3 regions of the Citrobacter sp. C1 genome follow, and region 2 is predicted to be linked to each of the others. Evidence: predicted binding sites of a transcription regulator. Region 2 holds the regulator's gene; each other region holds the start of a gene.

Region 1 (7,402 bases), 1.2 Mb from region 2:
AGCTGCGGTGATCCTCTTTACCTCCGGCTCTGAGGGACATCCGAAAGGTGTGGTGCACAGCCACAAAAGCATTCTGGCGAACGTCGAGCAAATTAAAACCATTGCCGACTTCACCGCCGACGATCGCTTTATGTCGGCGCTGCCGTTGTTCCACTCTTTTGGCCTGACGGTGGGGCTGTTTACGCCGCTCCTGACCGGTGCCGGAGTCTTTCTCTATCCCAGCCCGCTGCATTATCGCATTGTGCCGGAGCTGGTGTATGACCGAAACTGCACCGTGCTGTTTGGCACCTCGACGTTCCTCGGCAACTACGCGCGCTTTGCCCATCCTTATGATTTCCACCGCCTGCGCTACGTGGTAGCGGGAGCTGAAAAGCTGCAGGACACCACAAAGCAACTGTGGCAGGAGAAGTTTGGGTTGCGTGTGCTTGAGGGCTATGGCGTGACGGAATGTGCGCCGGTGGTGTCGATTAACGTGCCGATGGCGGCAAAATCAGGCACGGTAGGGCGTATTCTGCCCGGTATGGATGCCCGACTGCTGGCGGTTCCAGGCATTGAAGACGGCGGACGTTTGCAGTTGAAAGGTCCGAACATTATGAGCGGCTATTTGCGCGTTGAAAACCCGGGTGTACTGGAAGTGCCGACGGCAGAAAATGCACAGGGCGAGGTTGAGCGCGGCTGGTATGACACCGGTGACATTGTGCGTTTTGACGAGAACGGCTTTGTGCAGATTCAGGGGCGCGCCAAGCGCTTTGCGAAAATTGCTGGTGAGATGGTATCGCTGGAAATGGTGGAGCAGCTGGCGCTGGCGGTCTCTGCTGACAAAATGCACGCCACGGCTATCAAGAGTGATGCCAGCAAAGGTGAGGCGCTGGTGTTGTTCACCACTGACAGCGAGTTGACGCGTGAAAAACTGCTGCAGCATGCGCGGGCCCACGGCATCCCTGAGCTCGCCGTGCCGCGTGATATTCGCCACCTGAAGCAACTCCCTCTCCTCGGCAGCGGTAAGCCGGACTTTGTAACGCTGAAAAGCTGGGTTGATGAACCGGAACAACAACATGCGTGAGTCAGTACACACTAACACTTCAATCTGGTCCAAAGGGATGATGTCCGTTATCGCCGCGCAGTTTCTGTCGGCGTTTGGCGATAACGCACTGCTGTTTGCCACTCTGGCGTTGCTGAAAGAGCAATTCTATCCGGACTGGAGCCAGCCGATCCTGCAAATGGTGTTTGTGGGTGCTTACATTCTTTTCGCCCCTTTTGTCGGGCAGGTGGCGGACAGCTTTGCCAAAGGCAGAGTGATGATGTTCGCCAACGGCCTCAAACTGCTGGGGGCGGCAAGTATTTGCTTCGGTGTTAACCCGTTTCTTGGGTACACGCTAGTGGGCGTTGGCGCGGCGGCGTATTCACCGGCCAAGTATGGCATTCTCGGGGAACTGACCACCGGCGATAAACTGGTGAAAGCTAACGGTCTGATGGAAGCCTCAACCATCGCTGCTATTCTGCTGGGCTCGGTGGCTGGCGGTGTGCTGGCCGACTGGCATGTGATAGCCGCGCTCTCGGTTTGCGCGCTGGCCTATGCGGGTGCGGTGGTGGCTAACCTGTCAATCCCGAAGCTTGCTGCCGCGCGTCCTGGTCAGTCGTGGCATCTGGGGAAAATGACGCGCAGCTTCTTCTGCGCGGCGTCTTCGCTGTGGCGCAACGGTGAAACGCGCTTCTCGTTGGTGGGAACCAGCCTGTTTTGGGGCGCGGGGGTGACGCTGCGTTTTCTGCTGGTACTGTGGGTGCCGGTAGCGTTGGGGATTACCGATAACGCCACACCGACCTATCTCAACGCGATGGTGGCAATTGGGATTGTTGTTGGCGCGGGTGCTGCGGCGAAGCTGGTCACGCTGGAGACAGTGTCTCGCTGCATGCCCGCGGGGATCCTGATTGGCGTCGGCGTACTGTTCTTATCTCTGCAGCATGCGCTGTTGCCGTCCTATGGGCTGCTAATGCTTATCGGTGTGCTGGGCGGTTTCTTTGTTGTGCCGCTGAATGCGTTGTTGCAGGAACGAGGCAAAAAAAGCGTCGGCGCGGGTAATGCCATCGCGGTGCAAAATCTGGGTGAAAACAGCGCCATGCTGCTGATGCTCGGTATTTACTCGCTGGCGGTGCTGGTGGGCATTCCGGCAGTTGCTATCGGAATTGGCTTTGGCGGGCTGTTCGCGCTGGCGATTACGGCGCTGTGGATCTGGCAACGTCGCCATTAGCCTGTTACGTGCTGTTGCCGGATGGCGGCGTTGCCTTATCCGGCCTACAGTACGGCTTGTTTTTGTAGGCCTGATAAGCGTAGCGCCATCAGGCACTACACGTTACGGTGCAGGATAGGTATAAACCTGATGCACCGCTTCAATCTCTGCCAGTACCTCTTCGCTTAACGTCAGATGCAAACTTTCGACATTGGTTTTTAGCTGCTCCATAGTTGTCGCCCCCAGCAGGGTGCTGGCGACAAACGGCTGGCGACGCACAAAGGCCAGTGCCATCTGCGCCGGGTCCAGGTTATGGCGTTTGGCGATATCTACGTAGGCGGCGACGGCTTTTTGCGTCTGTTCGCCGCTGTAGCGCGTGAAGCGACTAAACAGCGTATGGCGTGCGCCGGCAGGCTGCGCGCCGTTCAGGTACTTACCGGTTAATGTGCCAAAGCCCAGGCACGAGTAGGCCAGCAGTTCAATGCCTTCGTACTGGCTGACTTCCGCTAATCCCACTTCAAAGCTACGGTTCAGCAGGCTGTAGGGGTTCTGGATAGTGACAATGCGCGGCAGGTCGTGTTTGTCCGCCAGGTGTAAATAGCGCATGACGCCAAATGCGGTTTCGTTGGACACGCCGATATAGCGAATTTTCCCGGCGCGCTGAAATTCAGTTAGCGCTTCCAACGTTTCCAGCAGAGTGACTACCGGAGCGGAGTCTGTCCAGCTGTAGCCCAGCTTGCCAAAGCAGTTGGTTGGGCGCTGTGGCCAGTGAACCTGATACAGGTCCAGATAATCGGTTTGCAGGCGTTTGAGGCTGTCGTTCAGTGCCTGGCGAATGTTTTTACGATCCAGCGCCTGATTCGGGCGAATGCCGCTGTCATTATTACGCGACGGCCCGCTGACCTTTGAGGCGACGATCAGTTTTTCACGGCTGCCGTGTTTAGCGAGCCAGTTGCCGACGTAGGTTTCCGTGAGGCCCTGGGTTTCCGGGCGTGGCGGGACCGGATACATCTCGGCAACGTCGATTAAATTGATGCCTTGTGCTACGGCATAGTCAAGCTGTGCATGTGCGTCGGCTTCGCTGTTTTGTTCACCAAACGTCATTGTGCCCAGCCCCAGTGTACTGACTTCCAGCGAGCTGTGGGGTATACGGTGATATTGCATAGCCGTTTCCTTTTTATAATCACAACATAAGGATTATAAAAATGGCTGAGGGAAGGGAAAAAGGGAAGCAAAATTGTTAAGGCCAGCAGCGAGGCTGACCTCAACCATCAACGCTCAATGATTTGAGATACGTCGTCGCGGTTAATCTGCATCGCATTGCCTTGCTGGTCGTGATAGCTCACCAGACCGGTATCATCATCAATTTCGGGTTTACCGTCGGTCAGGATCATCCGACCATCTTTGGTCGCCATCACATAATCACTGCTGCATCCAGAAACGGCGAAAGCCAATCCTACCGCGGAAATTAAAACTGCCCATTTTTTCATCTATTTATCCTCACGTGGCCTGCGTCTGACACTAGTTTAGTAATAACGCGAAGTTATGCCGGGCGAAAGCAGTAAAATCTTAATCTGTGAGAAGAAAAGGTGATGTGGGTCGTCGCTCCCCTTGCGGGGGAGCGACTGATGGGGTCAGAGCGGGTTCTTTTTATTGCGCAACAGGTTCAGGGTCTCTACACCGATAGAGAAGAACATGGCGAAATAAATGTACCCTTTCGGCACATGCACATCGAAACTTTCCAGAATCAGCGTGAAGCCGACCAGGATCAGGAAAGAGAGTGCCAGCATTTTTACCGAGGGATGGCGATCCACAAATTCACCAATCGGGCGTGCCGCAAACATCATCACGCCGACGGCAATAACTACCGCCGCCATCATGATAAACAGATGATCGGACAAGCCTACTGCGGTGATGACGGAGTCCAGGCTGAAGATAATGTCTAACAACATGATCTGCACAATTGCCCCGAGGAACGAGGATACGCGTGTTTTCAGCCCTTCTTCTTCACCTTCTATAGACTCATGAATCTCCTTACTGGCTTTCCAGATCAGGAACAATCCACCAAGCAGAAGGATCAGGTCACGCGCTGAGATCGCCTCGCCAAACACCTCAAACAGCGGGTTGGTCAGACGCGTGACCCAGGCGATAGACGCCAGTAGTGCCAGACGCATGATCATCGCTGCCGCCAGCCCGATACGTCGGGCATGACTGCGTTGTGCGGTCGGGAGTTTAGCAACGACCAAAGAAAGGAAAATAATATTGTCGATCCCCAGAACGATCTCCAGCAGCGTCAGCGTACCGAGCGCCAGCCAGGCGTTAGGATCGGTTATCCATGCAAATAACATCGAACAAAGTCCTGCCAAAAAAAAGAAGCGCTAATTATAGGCGCGTAACGCGGCGGGCGAAAGGCCGGGCTGTGCCTATTACGTCTGGAATAAAAAATGACGCTCCAGCAGCGCGCGCGTGAAGTTCTTTTTTAGATAAAAACCGCGTGGCAGGGTCAGAATTGGCTCACCATTCGCGCCAATGGCTTCGGTTAGCGCTTTCGCATTGGCGGCTTTTGGGCGTAGCTGTAACACTTCCCCATGGCGGGCGGTGATGCGTTCGACGTGGCCCAGCACAATCATGTCCATCAATTCTTCCCAATCGAGGCGTAGCTGGTTATCTTCTTCTTCATTCGGACTCCATAACAGCGGGGATCCTACGCGACGTTGGGCTAACGGGATGCTGCGTTCCCCTTCCACCGGCACCCACAGCACACGTTTAAGTTTATGGCGGACATGGCTGGTTTCCCATGTTACGCCGGTATTGCCGGTTAATGGTGCTACGCAAACGAAGGTGGTTTCCAGCGGTCTGCCAAGACTGTCCACAGGGATCGTTTTCAGCTCTACGCCTAGCGCCGCAAAATCCTGCTCCGGCTTGCTGCCCGCGCTGGCGCCGAGCCAGATCTCCAGCAGTACGCCGATCCAGCCTTTGTCCCGTTTCAAATCGTTGGGGGTTACAATCCCCGCCATTGCCGCCAGCTCCCCTAACGTGTAGCCCGAAAGCCGCCGTGCCTGGGCAAGCAGCAGGGCTTCGGATTCAGGGGGAGAAAGCAGTGGCTGGAGTTCTGACATTGAGTTAACCCTTAGGCGAAAAAATGAGCAATGATTTTATACCGAGTGGACAGAGTTTATCTTTTTCCACAAGCTTTACTCAATTATATGATTTATATTGATTTTTAAATTTCATAATCAAGAGTTGCGCAACAACCGATGAGGTTTTCCAATTCTGGTCACTGACAATGAACAGGATCTTACACCATGTTATCCACAGAAAGATGGGATAACTGTGAAAAACCCCCACTACTGTTTCAATTTACAGCCTTGACGTGCGACGAAAATCGAATTTTCACACAAATTGTGCCTAACTTATTGGCACAATCTGTGGATAAAACCAACGCTGGTTGATCTTTCATCAGCTCGAGGATCGTATGCGTGATGTACATCACATTTCTGTGTGTTGGGTGACAGTATTTGCTTTTAACTCAATGAATATAGACGACTAATTTTTATATGTGACAAAGGTCATATTCAGACTGTTCCGGGTTTTCCCATAGTAATTCCGTACTTCTTCACAACTATATCCACAGAAAAGGTGAATAAAATCGCCTAACTCAGCCTACCTCTGTTTATAACTCAGTCCTTTGCTGTGAGTTATTCAATTGTTATTAGAGTCTCGTGTGCTTAACACAGTGGTTTACCGCCTCTCAGGAGTGTGAAACAATCGTTTATATATAAGGTTTATGTTGAGGTAGTCCGGTGATTGATGACGATGGCTACCGCCCGAATGTAGGAATAGTAATTTGTAACCGCCAGGGGCAGGTCATGTGGGCCCGGCGATTTGGTCAGCACTCCTGGCAATTCCCGCAAGGTGGGATAAACGCGGGAGAGACAGCAGAGCAGGCGATGTACCGGGAACTGTTTGAAGAAGTGGGCCTCAGTCGTAAAGATGTGCGGATCCTGGCTTCTACTCGTAACTGGTTGCGTTACAAGTTACCGAAACGTTTGGTGCGTTGGGACACGAAGCCGGTTTGTATCGGCCAGAAACAAAAATGGTTCCTTCTGCAATTGGTAAGCAGCGATGCTGAGATCAATATGCAAACCAGCAGCACGCCCGAGTTCGATGGCTGGCGTTGGGTGAGTTACTGGTATCCGGTTCGACAGGTAGTGTCATTTAAACGCGATGTCTATCGCAGGGTGATGAAAGAATTCGCAAGTGTTGTGATGGCGCTTCAGGAGAGTACCCCAAAGCCGCAAAGCGCACCTGCGTACAGACGTAAAAGAGGTTAAGCTACGCAAATTATGCTCACCCGCCTGCGCGAAATAGTCGAAAAGGTGGCCAGTGCTCCGCGTCTTAATGAGGCGCTGAATATTCTGGTTACCGACATCTGTCTTGCGATGGATACAGAGGTCTGTTCGGTTTATCTGGCCGATCACGACCGACGTTGTTATTACCTGATGGCGACCCGGGGACTCAAAAAACCACGCGGTCGCACCGTTGCGCTTGCGTTTGATGAAGGTATCGTTGGCCTGGTTGGCAGGCTGGCGGAACCAATTAACCTCGCCGATGCGCAAAAACACCCCAGCTTCAAATACATCCCTTCAGTAAAAGAAGAGCGATTCCGCGCCTTCTTAGGCGTGCCGATCATTCAGCGCCGCCAGCTATTGGGTGTGCTGGTGGTCCAGCAGCGTGAACTGCGCCAGTACGATGAAAGCGAAGAGTCATTCCTGGTGACACTCGCCACGCAAATGGCCGCCATTCTTTCTCAGTCGCAGCTCACCGCGTTGTTTGGTCAATACCGGCAAACGCGCATTCGTGCGTTGCCTGCCGCACCCGGCGTGGCGATTGCCGAAGGCTGGCAGGATGCCACGCTGCCGCTGATGGAGCAGGTGTATCAGGCGTCAACGCTGGATCCGGTACTAGAACGCGAACGACTGACTGAGGCGCTGGAAGAAGCCGCCAATGAATTCCGCCGCTACAGTAAGCGCTTTACGGCGGGAGCACAAAAAGAGACGGCGGCGATCTTCGATCTTTACTCGCACCTGCTTTCCGACACCCGTCTGCGCCGCGAGCTGTTTGCAGAAGTGGACAACGGTTCGGTGGCGGAGTGGGCGGTTAAAACGATTATC
Region 2 (7,402 bases):
GAAACTAAAAGTCAAAACCAGCTCCTCCTCCAGCGTGCTGGTCGGGCCGCTGTTTGGCTCATCCGGTCCGGGACCGGTGACGGTGGGCAATACTGCCGCACCAGCAGCGGCCTATGCGGCTCCGGCTGCGGTGGCAGCTGCCCCGGTCGCCGCACCAGCCCCGCAGAAAAGCGAGCCGATGCTGAACGACACGGAAAGCTATTTTAACCAGGCGATTAAGGATGCTGTGGCGAAAGGCGATGTCGATAAAGCGCTGAAGCTGCTTGATGAAGCTGAACGTCTGGGATCCAAATCTGCCCGTTCCACCTTTATCAGCAGTGTAAAAGGCAAGGGGTAACCGTCTCCCCACATTGCTGATTTTGCAACAACTGGTGCGTCTCCTGGCGCACCTTTTTTTATCCTTCCATGCTACTTGTTATGCTTGTGTTGCTCCGCCGATCACTTAATCATGTTTGCTCACCCCGTAATGCCTTTTCTGCGATACAATGCCTGAACGTGATAAATCGGAGAGTAAGGCATGCCACACCCTGCGTTAACGCAACTGCGTGCGCTGCGTTATTTTGATGCGATCCCGACGCTGGACCCCCAACTGCTTGACTGGTTGTTACTGGAAGACTCCATGACCCAACGTTTTGAGCAGCAGGGAAAGCAGGTCAGCGTAACGTTGATACGAGAAGGATTTGTTGGGCAAAATGAGGTGGCCGAAGAACTGACGCTGCTGCCGACAGAATCCCGCTATTGGTTACGTGAAATCCTGCTCTGCGCGGATGGTGAACCCTGGCTTGCCGGGCGCACCGTGGTGCCGGAATCGACATTGTGTGGCCCTGAACTGGCCTTGCAAAATCTGGGGAAAACCCCGCTCGGGCGCTACCTGTTTACGTCATCGACATTGACCCGAGATTTTATTGAGATTGGCCGCGATGCAGAGCTGTGGGGGCGTCGTTCCCGCCTGCGGCTGAGCGGTAAGCCACTGATGCTTACCGAGCTTTTTTTACCTGCATCGCCGTTGTACTGAGAGGAAGATAAAGATGGAGTGGAGTCTGACGCAGAATAAGCTGCTGGCGTTTCACCGCTTGATGCGTACGGATAAGCCAATCGGCGCCTTACTGCTGCTCTGGCCAACGCTGTGGGCGTTGTGGGTGGCGACCCCTGGGGTTCCGCAATTGTGGATCCTGGCGGTGTTTGTGGCTGGCGTCTGGTTAATGCGCGCCGCCGGATGCGTGGTGAATGATTATGCTGACCGCAAATTTGACGGTCATGTGAAACGCACCGCGAACCGACCGCTGCCAAGCGGTGCCGTGACGGAGAAAGAAGCCCGCACGTTGTTTGTTGTGCTGGTGTTGCTCGCCTTCTTGCTGGTCCTGACGCTCAACACGATGACCATTTTGTTGTCGATTGCCGCGTTGGCGCTGGCGTGGGTTTATCCCTTCATGAAGCGCTATACGCACCTGCCGCAGGTGGTGCTGGGTGCGGCGTTTGGCTGGTCTATCCCGATGGCGTTTGCCGCCGTGAGCGAGTCGGTACCGCTCAGCTGCTGGTTGATGTTTCTGGCCAATATTCTCTGGGCAGTGGCTTATGACACCCAATATGCGATGGTCGACCGCGATGATGACCTGAAGATTGGCATTAAATCGACCGCTATCCTGTTCGGCCAAAACGACAAACTGATTATTGGTCTTCTGCAAGTGGGCGTACTGGTGCTGATGGCGCTGGTGGGCTGGCTGAACGGACTGGCGCTGGGCTATTACTGGTCTTTGCTGGTAGCAGGGGCGCTGTTTGTGTATCAGCAGAAGCTGATCGTTAACCGCGAGCGGGATGCCTGCTTTAAAGCATTTATGAATAACAACTACGTGGGCCTGGTGTTGTTCTTAGGCCTTGCGATGAGTTACTGGCATCTTTGAGTTTTAGTCTGCGATAAAAAAAAACCGGTCATTTCGACCGGTTTTTTTATGCTTACTCACCCTGAGTGGCGCTCTCGATGGTCAGACGGACATCCGACGTCACCAGTTCGGCCAGCATCTGGTAAATCTTCATCGTCTCTTCCGGCTCGGCATCTCCGGTGTCGCTGATGTAGCCTTCGTCACGCAGGGTCAGCACCAGGGAACTGAACACCGCTTTATCGAAGAATTCCGGTGCGTTGATACCGTGCAGTACGGAAAGACGTTGAGCGACGGTGCGGCTCTCTTTCTCCAGCGTACCGCGGTTGATCGACGGATTCGCGCTCAACAGCCAGAAGGTGATGGCGTAGCGCTGCAGAGTCTCACGCGCACCTGCGGCCAGCAGCTGTAGCGTGCGGGAGCGTGCCGGGTTGATTTGCAGCTCATCGTTTTGCAACGTAATCAGACCCTGACGCTGCATTTCTCCAGCCAGTTCGTCGATCACCCCTGTAAGCTCATCGCGCTCCCAGCGCAGGAACAGCTCGGCTTTCAGCATCGGATACAGTGCATCAATATGTTGCTGCAATGCGACGCGTGAAATCCGGCGATGCTGAGTCACAATCGCCGCCATCAGTGACGGCAGTACCAGCATATGCGCAATATTGTTGCGGTAGTAAGTCATCAATACCGCCTGCTCGCGCGGCAGAATGATGATGTCACCGATGGTATCTTTCTCGACCTCAAACTTGTTCATCTGCAGGGCGTGATCGATAAGCTCACTGGCACTCTGCGTCGGAACCGTTGCATCTGATGCATACGGTACGTTACGCAGCAGGCTGAGGTAGCAATCAAGCTGCTCAGTTAACTGCTCGCGGGTCAGGGAACGCTGGCGGGATGCAAGTAGCGCGGTACAGCACAGGTTCATGGCGTTGGCCGCACCGGCGTTGTTAATGCGCACCATCAGATCGGCGGCAATGTTATTGACCGTCGGCGTCAGCCAGGCAGGGCGAATCGACTCGATAGGATCGATAGACTCACGCCACTCCGGCACGTGCTGATTGAGGTAGGTCATCAATGGCATCGGTTCGCCAAAGTTGACGTAGCCCTGACCCAGATTACGCAGCTTGCTTAAGCCACGCAGCATCTGCGGCAGGCTCTCTTTCTCTTTTGTCGCGCCACGCAGTTCTTTCGCGTAGGTGCCGACTTCCATCACGTGCTCGTAGCCAATGTAAATCGGCACCAGGGTGATAGGACGCGTACCGCCGCGCAGCATTGCCTGGATGGTCATCGATAGCGTGCCGGTTTTCGGATCCAGCAAACGACCGGTACGTGAGCGCCCACCTTCGACAAAGTACTCAACCGAATAACCGCGGCTGAACAACTCGCCGAGGTATTCGCGGAATACGGTGGAATAGAGCTTATTGCCCTTGAAGGTACGACGAATAAAGAACGCACCCAGGCGGCGGAAAATCGGGCCAGCCGGCCAGAAGTTCAGGTTGATCCCGGCCGCAATGTGCGGAGGAACCAGCCCCTGGTGATACAGAACGTACGACAGCAGCATGTAATCCATATGGCTGCGGTGGCAGGGGACATAGACAATTTCATGCCCGTCGTGGGCCAGTTGGCGAACGCGTTCTGCATTGTGAACGTTAATACCCTGATACAGTCGGTTCCAGGTGAATCCCAGAATACGGTCAGTCAGGCGGATCATCTCGTAGGAGAAGTTGGCGGCGATCTCTTCCATCAGCGCAATGGCATTTTGCTGCGCTTTTTCGTGGGAGATTTTTTTACTGCGGGCTTCATCTTCTACCGCACGGGCGATTGCTTTTGAGGCCAGCAGCTTATTAAACAGATCCTGGCGGGCAGGGAGGCGCGGGCCAACAGCAGCTAAACGCTGACGGGCAAAGTGCATACGCGCCACGCGCGCCAGTTTCTGAGCGATGATTTTATCCGTACCGTGTTCGTCTGCCATGCGGCGCAGAGAGACCGACGGCGAGAAACGGACAAAACTGTCGCGACCGAGCCAGGAAACGGCGAAGAATTTCTGTACGCCGTTCAGCATGCGCAGCGGCGGGTTGACTTCACCTTTTTCGCGGCCAGGCGCGCGGCCAAACATCACCGAAACCGGCACCATCTGCACATCCAGGTCAGGATTGCTGCGATGCAGATCGAGATAGTTATGGAACAGCTTGATGGACTCTTCTTTTGGCGTGTAATAGGTGAACACACGCGGACCGCCGTGAATAAACACGTAGCGCGGCAGTAAAGTCCCGTCTATCTCCAGCGGTTCCAGGGGATCGGGAAGATCGTGCGCCAAACATTGGGCACGTAGCGTCAGCAAGTCTGCTTTTGAGTTGTACGGTAGGACGTACATAATGGGACGAGACGTATCGAGTCCCAACTCCGGGGCAGGTTCTGCCGGAATAGACTTGCTTTTTACCAGGACGCTTAATGGTAAATTCAGTAATTTGTAGTAAATTCGTGGCCAGCCGGACATAAACGATGTAAAGCCTCTGGTTAATAATGCAAATGCGCTGCAAGGATATCAGAAAGTTTAGTGAATTTCTGGTGTATCCCGTCATACTTCGCGCTGCTTTGCCACACCCTGAAACAAACGGGGTAACGTTACAATGACATTGACGCTAATAATGTAAAAAGGTTCTTTTGATGGCCAATAATACCACTGGATTCACCCGAATTATCAAAGCTGCTGGCTACTCGTGGAAAGGTTTTCGCGCCGCATGGATAAATGAAGCGGCATTTCGTCAGGAAAGCGTTGCCGTACTGCTGGGCGTCGCCATCGCCTGCTGGCTGGACGTCGACGCCATTACCCGTGTGTTGTTGATTGGTTCAGTAATGCTGGTGATGATCGTTGAAATCTTAAACAGCGCTATTGAAGCAGTGGTCGACCGTATTGGATCGGAGCATCACGAACTTTCCGGTCGAGCGAAAGATATGGGGTCGGCGGCTGTTCTGCTGTCTATTTTTGTCGCCCTGATCACCTGGGGCATCCTGTTGTGGTCCCATTTTCGATAAGGATTCCACAACTTCATAAATCTCCTGTTTTTTGTGCAGTTTGCGGTTCCAAAATCGCCTTTAGCTGTATATACTCACAGCATAACTGTATATACACCCAGGGGGCGGAATGAAAGCGTTAACGGCCAGGCAGCAAGAGGTGTTTGATCTCATTCGGGATCACATCAGCCAGACAGGTATGCCACCGACGCGTGCGGAGATCGCGCAGCGTTTGGGATTCCGTTCCCCAAACGCGGCTGAAGAACACCTTAAAGCGCTGGCGCGTAAAGGGGTGCTCGAAATCGTCTCTGGTGCATCGCGTGGTATTCGTCTGTTGCATGAAGAAGAGGTAGGATTACCGCTTGTAGGTCGCGTTGCTGCAGGTGAGCCGCTGCTGGCGCAACAGCACATCGAAGGCCACTATCAGGTTGATCCATCCCTGTTCAAACCTAATGCTGATTTCCTGCTGCGCGTCAGCGGTATGTCAATGAAAGACATTGGTATTATGGATGGCGATCTGCTGGCAGTGCATAAGACACAGGACGTGCGTAACGGCCAGGTGGTTGTTGCCCGCATTGATGATGAAGTGACGGTTAAACGTCTGAAAAAACAGGGAAATAAAGTCGAGCTTCTGCCAGAAAACAGCGAGTTCAAACCGATCGTTGTCGACCTGCGTGAGCAGAACTTCACCATTGAAGGACTGGCCGTCGGCGTTATCCGTAACGGTGAATGGCTGTAACGGTCTGTTGATTTCCTGTAGGCCGGATAAGACGTTTACGTCGTCATCCGGCAACGTGCCCGGTGGCACTCTGTTTACCGGGCCTGTACGATTTTTTCCAGTATCTCTAACGTCTTCTCAGGCTCTCCTGTATGCCTTTTTTTACCTCCTCTGATAAAGCACTCTGGCACCTTGCCCTGCCAATGATTTTCTCCAATATCACCGTTCCCCTGCTGGGACTGGTGGATACGGCTGTGATTGGTCATCTGGATAGCCCGGTCTATTTGGGTGGCGTCGCAGTGGGTGCGACGGCAACCAGTTTTCTCTTTATGCTGCTGCTCTTTCTACGCATGAGTACCACCGGGCTGACGGCTCAGGCATTTGGCGCAAAAAATCCGCAGGCGTTGGCCCGAGCACTGGTGCAGCCGCTGATTCTGGCTTTGGGGGCGGGGGCGGCAATTGCGCTATTTCGTACGCCGATTATCGATCTGGCGTTACACATCGTGGGGGGGAGCGAAGCGGTACTGGAACAGGCCAGGCGCTTCCTTGAAATCCGTTGGCTCAGCGCGCCTGCCTCGCTGGCGAACCTGGTACTGCTTGGCTGGCTGCTGGGCGTTCAGTACGCGCGAGCACCGGTGATCCTGTTGATTGTCGGCAATATCCTCAACATTGTGCTCGATATATGGCTGGTGATGGGGCTGCATATGAACGTGCAGGGCGCCGCGCTGGCGACGGTGATTGCCGAATATGCCACGTTGCTGATTGGCCTGCTGATGGTGCGCAAGGTTCTCCACCTGCGCGGTGTTTCGCTCATGATGCTGAAACAGGCATGGCGCGGAAACTTCCGCCGTCTGATGGCGCTTAACCGCGACATCATGCTGCGTTCGCTGTTGCTGCAGCTGTGTTTTGGTGCGATTACGGTACTCGGGGCGCGTCTCGGGGGCGATATTATTGCGGTCAACGCCGTTCTGATGACCCTGTTGACCTTCACCGCCTATGCGCTGGACGGATTTGCCTATGCCGTGGAAGCGCACTCTGGTCAGGCTTATGGTGCCCGGGATGGCAGCCAACTGTTGGATGTCTGGCGCGCGGCGTGTCGACAGTCGGGCATTGTGGCGATCCTTTTTTCACTGATCTATGCCCTGTTTGGCGAGCACATTATTGCATCGTTGACCTCACTACCGCAGATTCAGCAGCTGGCCGATCGTTACCTTATCTGGCAGGTGGTGTTACCGCTGGTGGGCGTCTGGTGTTACCTGTTGGACGGCATGTTTATTGGCGCAACGCGTGCTGCGGAAATGCGTAACAGTATGGCCGTTGCCGCTGCGGGATTCGGCTTAACCTTATTCACGTTACCGCTGTTAGGCAACCACGGTTTGTGGCTGGCACTCGCCGTTTTTCTGGCGCTGCGCGGACTCTCGCTGGCTTTTATCTGGCGGCGTCACTGGCGAAATGGCACCTGGTTTTCCTGACTCGTATGGTTAAAAATTCCGAATAATAAATAGAACTCAGAATCACTGACTACACTTATTCTCACGTCCAGCAAAAACATAGCGTGTCTGGACGCAGCACTCTCGCTATTCACAACCTAACGATGAGGATTTGATGATGAATAAAGACGAAGTCGGTGGTAACTGGAAGCAGTTGAAAGGTAAAGTGAAAGAGCAATGGGGCAAACTGACCGATGATGATATGACGGTCATTGAAGGTAAGCGTGACCAACTGGTGGGTAAAGTCCAGGAACGTTACGGTTATGCGAAAGATCAGGCGGAGAAAGAAGTGAAGGATTGGG
Region 3 (7,402 bases), 2.3 Mb from region 2:
GAACAGTTGGGTCTCGGGCAATTTTACCCGTGGCAGGATATGCAGACGCGCCAGCTGTACCAGCTCAATGGCGATCACGCTTTATCCGCAGAACTGCGTCAGAAGGGATATCGGGAGTGGGGCGTACCGCTGTTATTTCGTGAACCTGAGGCCGTGCGCCAGTTTGTCGAGCGCTATCCTGGCGCAGTGCCCGCGGACAGCGATGGTACCTACGGGGAGCAACTGCGATTCAAATCCCCGTCAGGCAAAATCGAGCTTTATTCCGCAGAGCTGGAATCGTTACTTCCCGGCTACGGTATTCCACGCGCCCGCAATTTTGCCCTGAAGGGTGAAAATGAACTCTATTTCATCCAGGGCAAGGTGGCGGTTCACACCAACGGAGCAACGCAATATGTGCCTTTACTCAGTGAACTGATGTGGGACAACGCGGTGTGGATCCACCCGACGACCGCGCGTGAAAAAGGGATTAAAAGCGGTGACGACATCTGGCTGGAAAACGCCACTGGCAAAGAAAAAGGTAAGGCGCTGGTCACGGCCGGTATTCGACCCGATACGCTGTTTGTTTATATGGGGTTTGGCGCCAAGGCCGGGGCTAAAACGGCGGCAACCACGCACGGTATTCACTGCGGTAATTTACTTCCGCACGTGACCAGTCCGGTTTCCGGAACGGTGGTGCACACCGCTGGCGTGACGCTGCGTCGGGCATGAACAAGGAGAACATCATGAATCAATCCACAAATCCCTATGTCATGCTGCATGACGAAAAACGCTGCATTGGCTGCCAGGCATGTACGGTTGCCTGCAAGGTTCTGAACGATGTGCCGGAGGGGTACAGCCGCCTGCAGGTGCAGATCCGCACCCCGGAAAAAGAGTCAGACGTCCTGTCTCATTTTCAGTTTGTGCGGGTTTCTTGCCAGCACTGTGAAGATGCGCCCTGCGTGAGCGTTTGCCCGACCGGTGCTTCATTTCGTGACGAAAACGGTATTGTGCAGGTGGACAAGTCGCGCTGTATTGGTTGCGACTATTGTGTTGCGGCCTGCCCGTTCCATGTGCGTTATCTGAATCCGCAAACGAGTATCGCTGACAAATGCAATTTTTGTGCAGATACCCGCCTCGATGCCGGGCAAGCGCCGGCCTGTGTTTCTGTTTGTCCAACCGATGCGCTGAAGTTTGGCCGCCGCGACGACCCGGAGATCCAGCACTGGATAAGTCAAAAAGAGGTATATCGCCAGCAGGATACGCGCAGTGGTGAGGTGAGTCTTTATCGGCGTAAAGAGTATCATCAGGAGGGGAAAGTATGAATGCTATCTGGGGAGCAGAGCTTAACTATGCGCCGGACTACTGGCCGCTGTGGCTCATTTACGCAGGTGTGGTCATCCTGCTGATGATTGTGGGTCTGGTGGCGCACGCGCTGCTGCGCCGGATGCTGGCACCTAAAACCGCAACCGGTGAAGAGCATCGTGATTACCTCTACTCGTTAGCGGTCCGCCGCTGGCACTGGGGAAATGCGCTGTTGTTCGTTCTGCTGCTGGTAAGCGGGTTGTTTGGTCACTTTTCGATAGGGCCGGTGGCGCTCATGGTGCAGGTACACACCTGGTGTGGCTTTGCATTACTGGCCTTCTGGGTGGGTTTCGTGCTGATAAATGCCACTACCGGCAACGGCTGCCACTATCGGGTGAAATGTAGCGGACTGATTTCGCGCTGCCTGCAGCAAACACGCTTTTACCTGTATGGGATAATGAAGGGTGAAGCGCATCCGTTTGCCGCGACGGCAGAGAGTAAATTTAACCCGCTACAACAACTGGCCTATCTGGCCATAATGTATGCGCTGGTACCGCTGTTGATCATCACCGGTTTGCTGTGTCTTTACCCACAAGTTATCGGCGCAGGTCCGGTTATGCTGGTGTTGCATATGGCGTTGGCGATTATTGGCATTCTGTTTATTTGTGCGCATATCTACCTGTGCACACTGGGCGACACGCCGGGGCAAATCTTTCGCAGCATGATCGACGGCTATCACCGGCATCGCAGCCATCACGCAGATGTATCACCGCGTAAAGGGTAATGTAGTGCGAATTTATCACTACCCGTTTATCTGATACCTGCATTCCATTGCAAGAAAATGTGCCTTAAGTCACATTTTCTTGCAATTTATCCCTGTTTGTTCTTCAGAATTTCCGTAAAAAGAACGGCTATTTTTCCTTTTCCTGAGGACATGCTGTTGAAACGCCGTTTGTTTATTACCGCTTCCCTTTTCGCGATGAGTTTTTCCTCCGCTTTTGCGGCGGATGTCGCCAGTTTTGCTCCCCAACCTCCGGCTATCAATGCGGGTGCGTGGGTGCTGATGGATTACACCACAGGCCAAATTCTTACCGCAGGTAATGAGCACCAGCAGCGCAACCCCGCCAGTCTGACCAAGCTGATGACCGGCTATGTTGTTGACCGCGCCATCGACAGCCAGCTTATTAGCCCGTCAGATATTGTCACCGTTGGGCGTGACGCGTGGGCGAAAGACAATCCGGTATTTGTCGGTTCATCATTAATGTTTCTAAAACAAGGTGACCGCGTTTCAGTACGTGATTTAAGTCGCGGCTTAATTGTCGATTCCGGCAACGATGCCTGCGTTGCGCTGGCGGATTATATCGCCGGTGGGCAGCCACAGTTTGTCGCGATGATGAACAGTTATGTGCAAAAGCTGAAGTTGCAGGACACCCATTTTGAAACGGTGCACGGACTGGATGCCCCAGGTCAGCACAGTTCGGCTTACGATCTGGCTGTGTTATCGAGGGCTATCATTCACGGCGAGCCTGATTTCTATCATATGTACAGCGAGAAGAGCCTCACCTGGAACGGCATCACCCAGCAGAATCGTAACGGTTTATTGTGGGATAAAACCCTGAACGTGGATGGGCTAAAGACGGGACATACCTCTGGTGCCGGGTTTAACCTGATTGCATCTGCGGTAGACGGACAGCGTCGATTAATCGCCGTTGTAATGGGGGCCGAGAGTGCGAAGGGGCGTGAAGATCAGGCGCGTAAGCTGCTGCAATGGGGACAGCAAAACTTTGACACAGTGCAGGTTCTGCGTAGTGGTAAGCAGGTCGGCGTTGAGCGGATCTGGTATGGCGATAAAGAAAAAATCAGTCTCGGTACCGAGCAGGATTTTTGGATGGCGCTGCCTAAAGCCGAAGTGGCGAATATTAAAGCAAAGTATGTGCTTGATAAGAAAGAGCTGGTCGCCCCCATTGCCGCACATCAGCGCGTGGGCGAAATTGAACTCTACGACCGGGATCAGCTGGTGGCGCATTGGCCGCTGATGACGCTGGAGTCAGTCGGTGAGGGGGGGGTGTTTTCGCGCCTGAGCGATTATTTTCACCATAAGGTGTAGATTTCTGTTTGTGCACCAAACTGGCAAGACTGCGAATCTGCTCACATAATAATCACTATTTCCTTGAGGTCGTAATACGCAGAAATTATACTGTATTTTTATACAGTATAATGCGGGAGGTTATATGGAGTATGAGATAAAGCAGGTAGAAAGACGCAGGATTGCCGGGTTTCACATGGTTGGACCGTGGGAACACACGGTAAAGCAGGGGTTTGAACAGCTGGTTATGTGGGTCGACGGTAACCAGATTGTGCCGTTGGAATGGATAGCCGTCTATTACGACAACCCAGACGTGGTTCCGGCAGATAAACTGCGCTGCGATACCGTAGTTTCAGTGCCTGAAGGTTTTGAGATCCCCGAAAACAGCGAAGGGGTGATCCTGACTGAACTGGCGGGTGGCGACTATGCCGTGGCCGTTGCCCGTGTTGAAAACCATGACTTTGCCACACCCTGGTATCAGTTTTTTGACCGTCTACTGCAGGATTCGTCCTGGCAGTTATCGGCCAAACCGTGTTTTGAAATTTACCGAAATAATGGTGTGGAGGACGGATACTGGGATATTGAAATGTACGTGCCGGTGCAGGCGAAGTAACGGTTTTGGGTGTGAATCAGGATAAAAGGCCTGTTGATAACGGTGATGTTTTCACTGAAAAAACAGGTACAATTCTGTTCTTTGCTATTCCCTGACGGAGTGCATGAGTGCGTGCAGATAAGTCACTGAGTCCTTTTGAAATTCGCTTGTATCGTCATTATCGTGTGGTGCATGGTATTCGCATCTCGCTGGCGTTTCTTCTCACTTTTCTGCTGGTTCGCCTGCTGGACATCCCTGAAGGTACCTGGCCTCTGATCACGCTGGTGGTGATCATGGGGCCGATTTCCTTTTGGGGCAATGTCGTCCCCCGAGCTTTTGAGCGTATTGGTGGCACGATTCTGGGTTCGGTCCTTGGGCTGGTGGCGCTCCGGCTGGAGCTCTTTTCATTGCCGCTGATGCTGATATGGTGTGCGGTGGCGATGTTCCTGTGCGGTTGGCTGGCATTGGGTAAAAAACCGTATCAGGCGCTGCTGATCGGCATCACGCTGGCCGTCGTGGTTGGCGCACCTGCGGGCGATATGAACACGGCACTCTGGCGCGGGGGGGATGTGATTCTCGGCTCGCTACTGGCAATGCTGTTTACCTGGATCTGGCCGCAACGCGCATTTATACACTGGCGTATCCAGCTGGCGCACTGCATTACCGGCTATAACCGTGTATATCAGGCTGCGCTATCACCCAACTTACTCGAACAACCCCGGCTGGATAAGCACTTACAGCAGTTGCTGAGTGACGTCGTTAAAATGCGCGGCTTAATCATTCCGGCCAGCAAAGAAACGCGCATTCAAAAATCAGTTTTTGAAGCCATTCAAACGATTAATCGGAATCTGGTGTGCATGCTTGAACTGCAAATCAACGCGCTGTGGGCAACGCGGTCCAGTCATTTTGTGATGTTGAATGCGCATACGCTGCGTGAAACTCAACTCAGAATGCAACAGGCACTGCTGACGATAACGCACGCTCTCTATGAAGGTAATCCGCAGCCGGTGCTTGCCAACACCGAAAAACTCAATGATACGGTGACCGAGATGCGTCAGCTGATTGATGAACATAAGGGCGACAACGTTGCAGAAACGCCTATTCATGGTTATGTCTGGCTGAATATGGAGATGGCACGACAGCTGGAACTCCTCTCACATTTAATCTGTCGTGCTTTGCGCAAATAAAGCGCAGATGAGGGGATTGGTTCTACTGCTGCTTCGATTCAGCAACGATTAAGGGTATGATACTGAAAAAGGCTAAAACCATTGGTAACTGCAATGGCTTTACCCTCGATAATTCAGGTTTCAACCGTGTATTGTCAATGCAGATGCAACTTGAAGTATGGCGGGCATGAAAGTAATGTTGACCCACTTTAGCCGTTGTTTAAACGAATCCGAATCTCACATTATCAGGGGTGTAAAAATGGAAACTACCAAGCCTTCTTTCCAGGACGTGCTGGAATTTGTTCGTCTGTTCCGTCGTAAGAACAAACTGCAACGTGAAATCCAGGACGTTGAGAAAAAGATCCGTGACAACCAGAAACGTGTCCTGCTGCTGGACAACCTGAGCGACTACATCAAGCCAGGTATGAGCGTTGAAGCGATCCAGGGCATTATTGCCAGCATGAAAAGCGACTATGAAGATCGCGTGGATGATTACATCATCAAAAATGCCGAGATCTCTAAAGAGCGTCGCGACATTTCTAAAAAGCTCAAAGCCATGGGCGAAGTGAAAAACGGCGAAGCGAAAGCAGAGTAATTGTTGCAAACGATAGGGGCGTAATGCTGCCCCTATCGTCCCTACTGTAATTCAACCCCGCCCGTTACCATCCGTAGTAAATGCTGTTCCGGCCAGTGTGTAGTCAGTTTTTTCTGTACCAGCATCCATTTGATGTAGTCAATGTCATGACGCGTTCTGTCCAGCATCAGGCCAACCACGCTGCCGCTGTGGGCAACGTTCACACCGTATAAATCACATTCTTCAACCAGCGATAATAACGAATCGAAATCCGGTTTTGGCAACAACATCTGGCTGGCAATGGCGCTTAGCGTGGCCGCTTCGCCCATCCGGTACGGGTTTTGACTTGAGCAAGCTTCCTGCACTTTTTCCCAAGCTCGTTTGAGGGCAGGTGCGCCTGCCTGTAACCCGGCCTGGCGCGGGATCCGGTGATAGTCTGCCGTGCGTAACGTTTCCGGGCTTTCGAGAACCAGCAGGTCGAGGTGGGGCTGCGCTTCACAGGCGATCTGAGTGGATGCGTCGTTATGATCAAAAAGAGTTAACTGGCGAAAAACGGTGCTGTCGGTAGGTTCGAGCGAAACGCAAAGCTGCGCTAACGTGGCTTCATCTAACTGATGGCCCAGATGGTGGGCGGTAGCGATGGCGGTGGCGGCAATATCTGCCGTACTGCTGGCCATCCCTTTGGCGATGGGGATCGTGGAGTGGATATCAATACGAATATCCTGACTGACATGTGCCGGATATTGCCAGTGCTGCAACAAGCGGTCAACCATCGACCGTGAAAGAGGCCGCTCATCGACAAGCGGCGATCCGGAGCTGACTTCAACGGTGCTGTACCATTCAACCGGGCAGGAGACCAATTTCTCGCTGCCCAGAATCCAGCCCTGGATAAGTTCTCCGCATGATGCGGGGCATTGCGCAACAGCCACGTCTTCACCTTTGTGATTAGCAATCTTCGGCGCATAGTGTCATGGCGATCGCGCTATTACCATGATGTGCCGCAATCTGCGGCACAGCAGTGTTAAGCGGGAATGCTCAGCGTCACAGTTTCTGCAATCGCTATACGCATTACGTCTTGCGCGATCATCAGCTCTTCGTTGGTATTGATGACGGCCACTTTGACCATCGCGTTTTCTGTTTGAATAAAGGTCGCATTACGTTGATTTTTGTCCTCATCTACCGCCAGCCCTAAGAAATTGAGGTTGTGGCAAATTGCTGCCCGGGCACGAGCAGAGTTTTCGCCGATACCACCGGTAAACACCAGCGCATCCAGACCGCCCATTTGCATAATGTAGCTGCCAATGGTGGCACGAATTCGTTCGGCAAACAGCGTCAGCGCCAGCGCTGCCTGACGGTTTCCGCTATCAGCCGCCTTTTCCACGTCACGGTAGTCAGGAGAGATGCCGGATACGCCAAGTAACCCCGACTCGTTGTTGAGTAGCTGATTTAGCTGCTGTGGTGTTTTACCTTCTCGTTGGGCAATCCACGGTAGAATGGACGGATCGATGTCGCCGCTACGGGTGCCCATCATCACACCAGACTGTGGGGTAAAGCCCATTGACGTATTAACGGATTGTCCGCCCTTGATGGCGCAGATGCTGCTGCCGTTGCCCAGATGGCAACACACAACTCGTAGAGCGCTGAGCGGCACGCCCAGTTTTTCAGCCAGCGTATGGCTGACGTATTTGTGGCTGGTACCATGG

Evidence for each region. The regulator LexA, encoded in region 2, represses DNA repair genes until DNA is damaged. The targets are predictions, from matches to a motif close to TNCTGTATGTACATACAGNA.
Region 1: the regulator LexA is predicted to act here: its motif matches at 5,577-5,596, upstream of mutH (DNA mismatch repair endonuclease MutH).
Region 3: the regulator LexA is predicted to act here: its motif matches at 3,477-3,496, upstream of sbmC (DNA gyrase inhibitor SbmC).

What each region holds. Positions count from the first base shown of each region.
Region 1 covers NZ_CP115035.1:889,634-897,035, forward strand. The annotation lists gene aas (bifunctional acyl-ACP--phospholipid O-acyltransferase/long-chain-fatty-acid--ACP ligase) at 1-1,063, shown strand, start outside; gene lplT (lysophospholipid transporter LplT) at 1,056-2,249, shown strand; gene IB214_RS04265 (NADP(H)-dependent aldo-keto reductase) at 2,352-3,392, opposite strand; gene ygdR (lipoprotein YgdR) at 3,500-3,718, opposite strand; gene IB214_RS04275 (TerC family protein) at 3,863-4,576, opposite strand; gene mutH (DNA mismatch repair endonuclease MutH) at 4,655-5,347, opposite strand; gene rppH (RNA pyrophosphohydrolase) at 6,032-6,562, shown strand; gene ptsP (phosphoenolpyruvate--protein phosphotransferase) at 6,575-7,402, shown strand, end outside.
Region 2 covers NZ_CP115035.1:4,678,690-4,686,091, reverse strand. The annotation lists gene malM (maltose operon protein MalM) at 1-337, shown strand, start outside; gene ubiC (chorismate lyase) at 518-1,015, shown strand; gene ubiA (4-hydroxybenzoate octaprenyltransferase) at 1,029-1,901, shown strand; gene plsB (glycerol-3-phosphate 1-O-acyltransferase PlsB) at 1,954-4,374, opposite strand; gene IB214_RS22430 (diacylglycerol kinase) at 4,545-4,913, shown strand; gene lexA (transcriptional repressor LexA) at 5,023-5,631, shown strand; gene dinF (MATE family efflux transporter DinF) at 5,763-7,082, shown strand; gene IB214_RS22415 (CsbD family protein) at 7,219-7,402, shown strand, end outside.
Region 3 covers NZ_CP115035.1:1,975,584-1,982,985, forward strand. The annotation lists gene phsA (thiosulfate reductase PhsA) at 1-708, shown strand, start outside; gene phsB (thiosulfate reductase electron transport protein PhsB) at 723-1,301, shown strand; gene phsC (thiosulfate reductase cytochrome B subunit) at 1,298-2,065, shown strand; gene dacD (serine-type D-Ala-D-Ala carboxypeptidase DacD) at 2,216-3,388, shown strand; gene sbmC (DNA gyrase inhibitor SbmC) at 3,513-3,980, shown strand; gene IB214_RS09465 (FUSC family protein) at 4,088-5,146, shown strand; gene IB214_RS09470 (DUF496 family protein) at 5,385-5,720, shown strand; gene IB214_RS09475 (L-threonine kinase) at 5,762-6,628, opposite strand; gene IB214_RS09480 (acetate/propionate family kinase) at 6,721-7,402, opposite strand, start outside.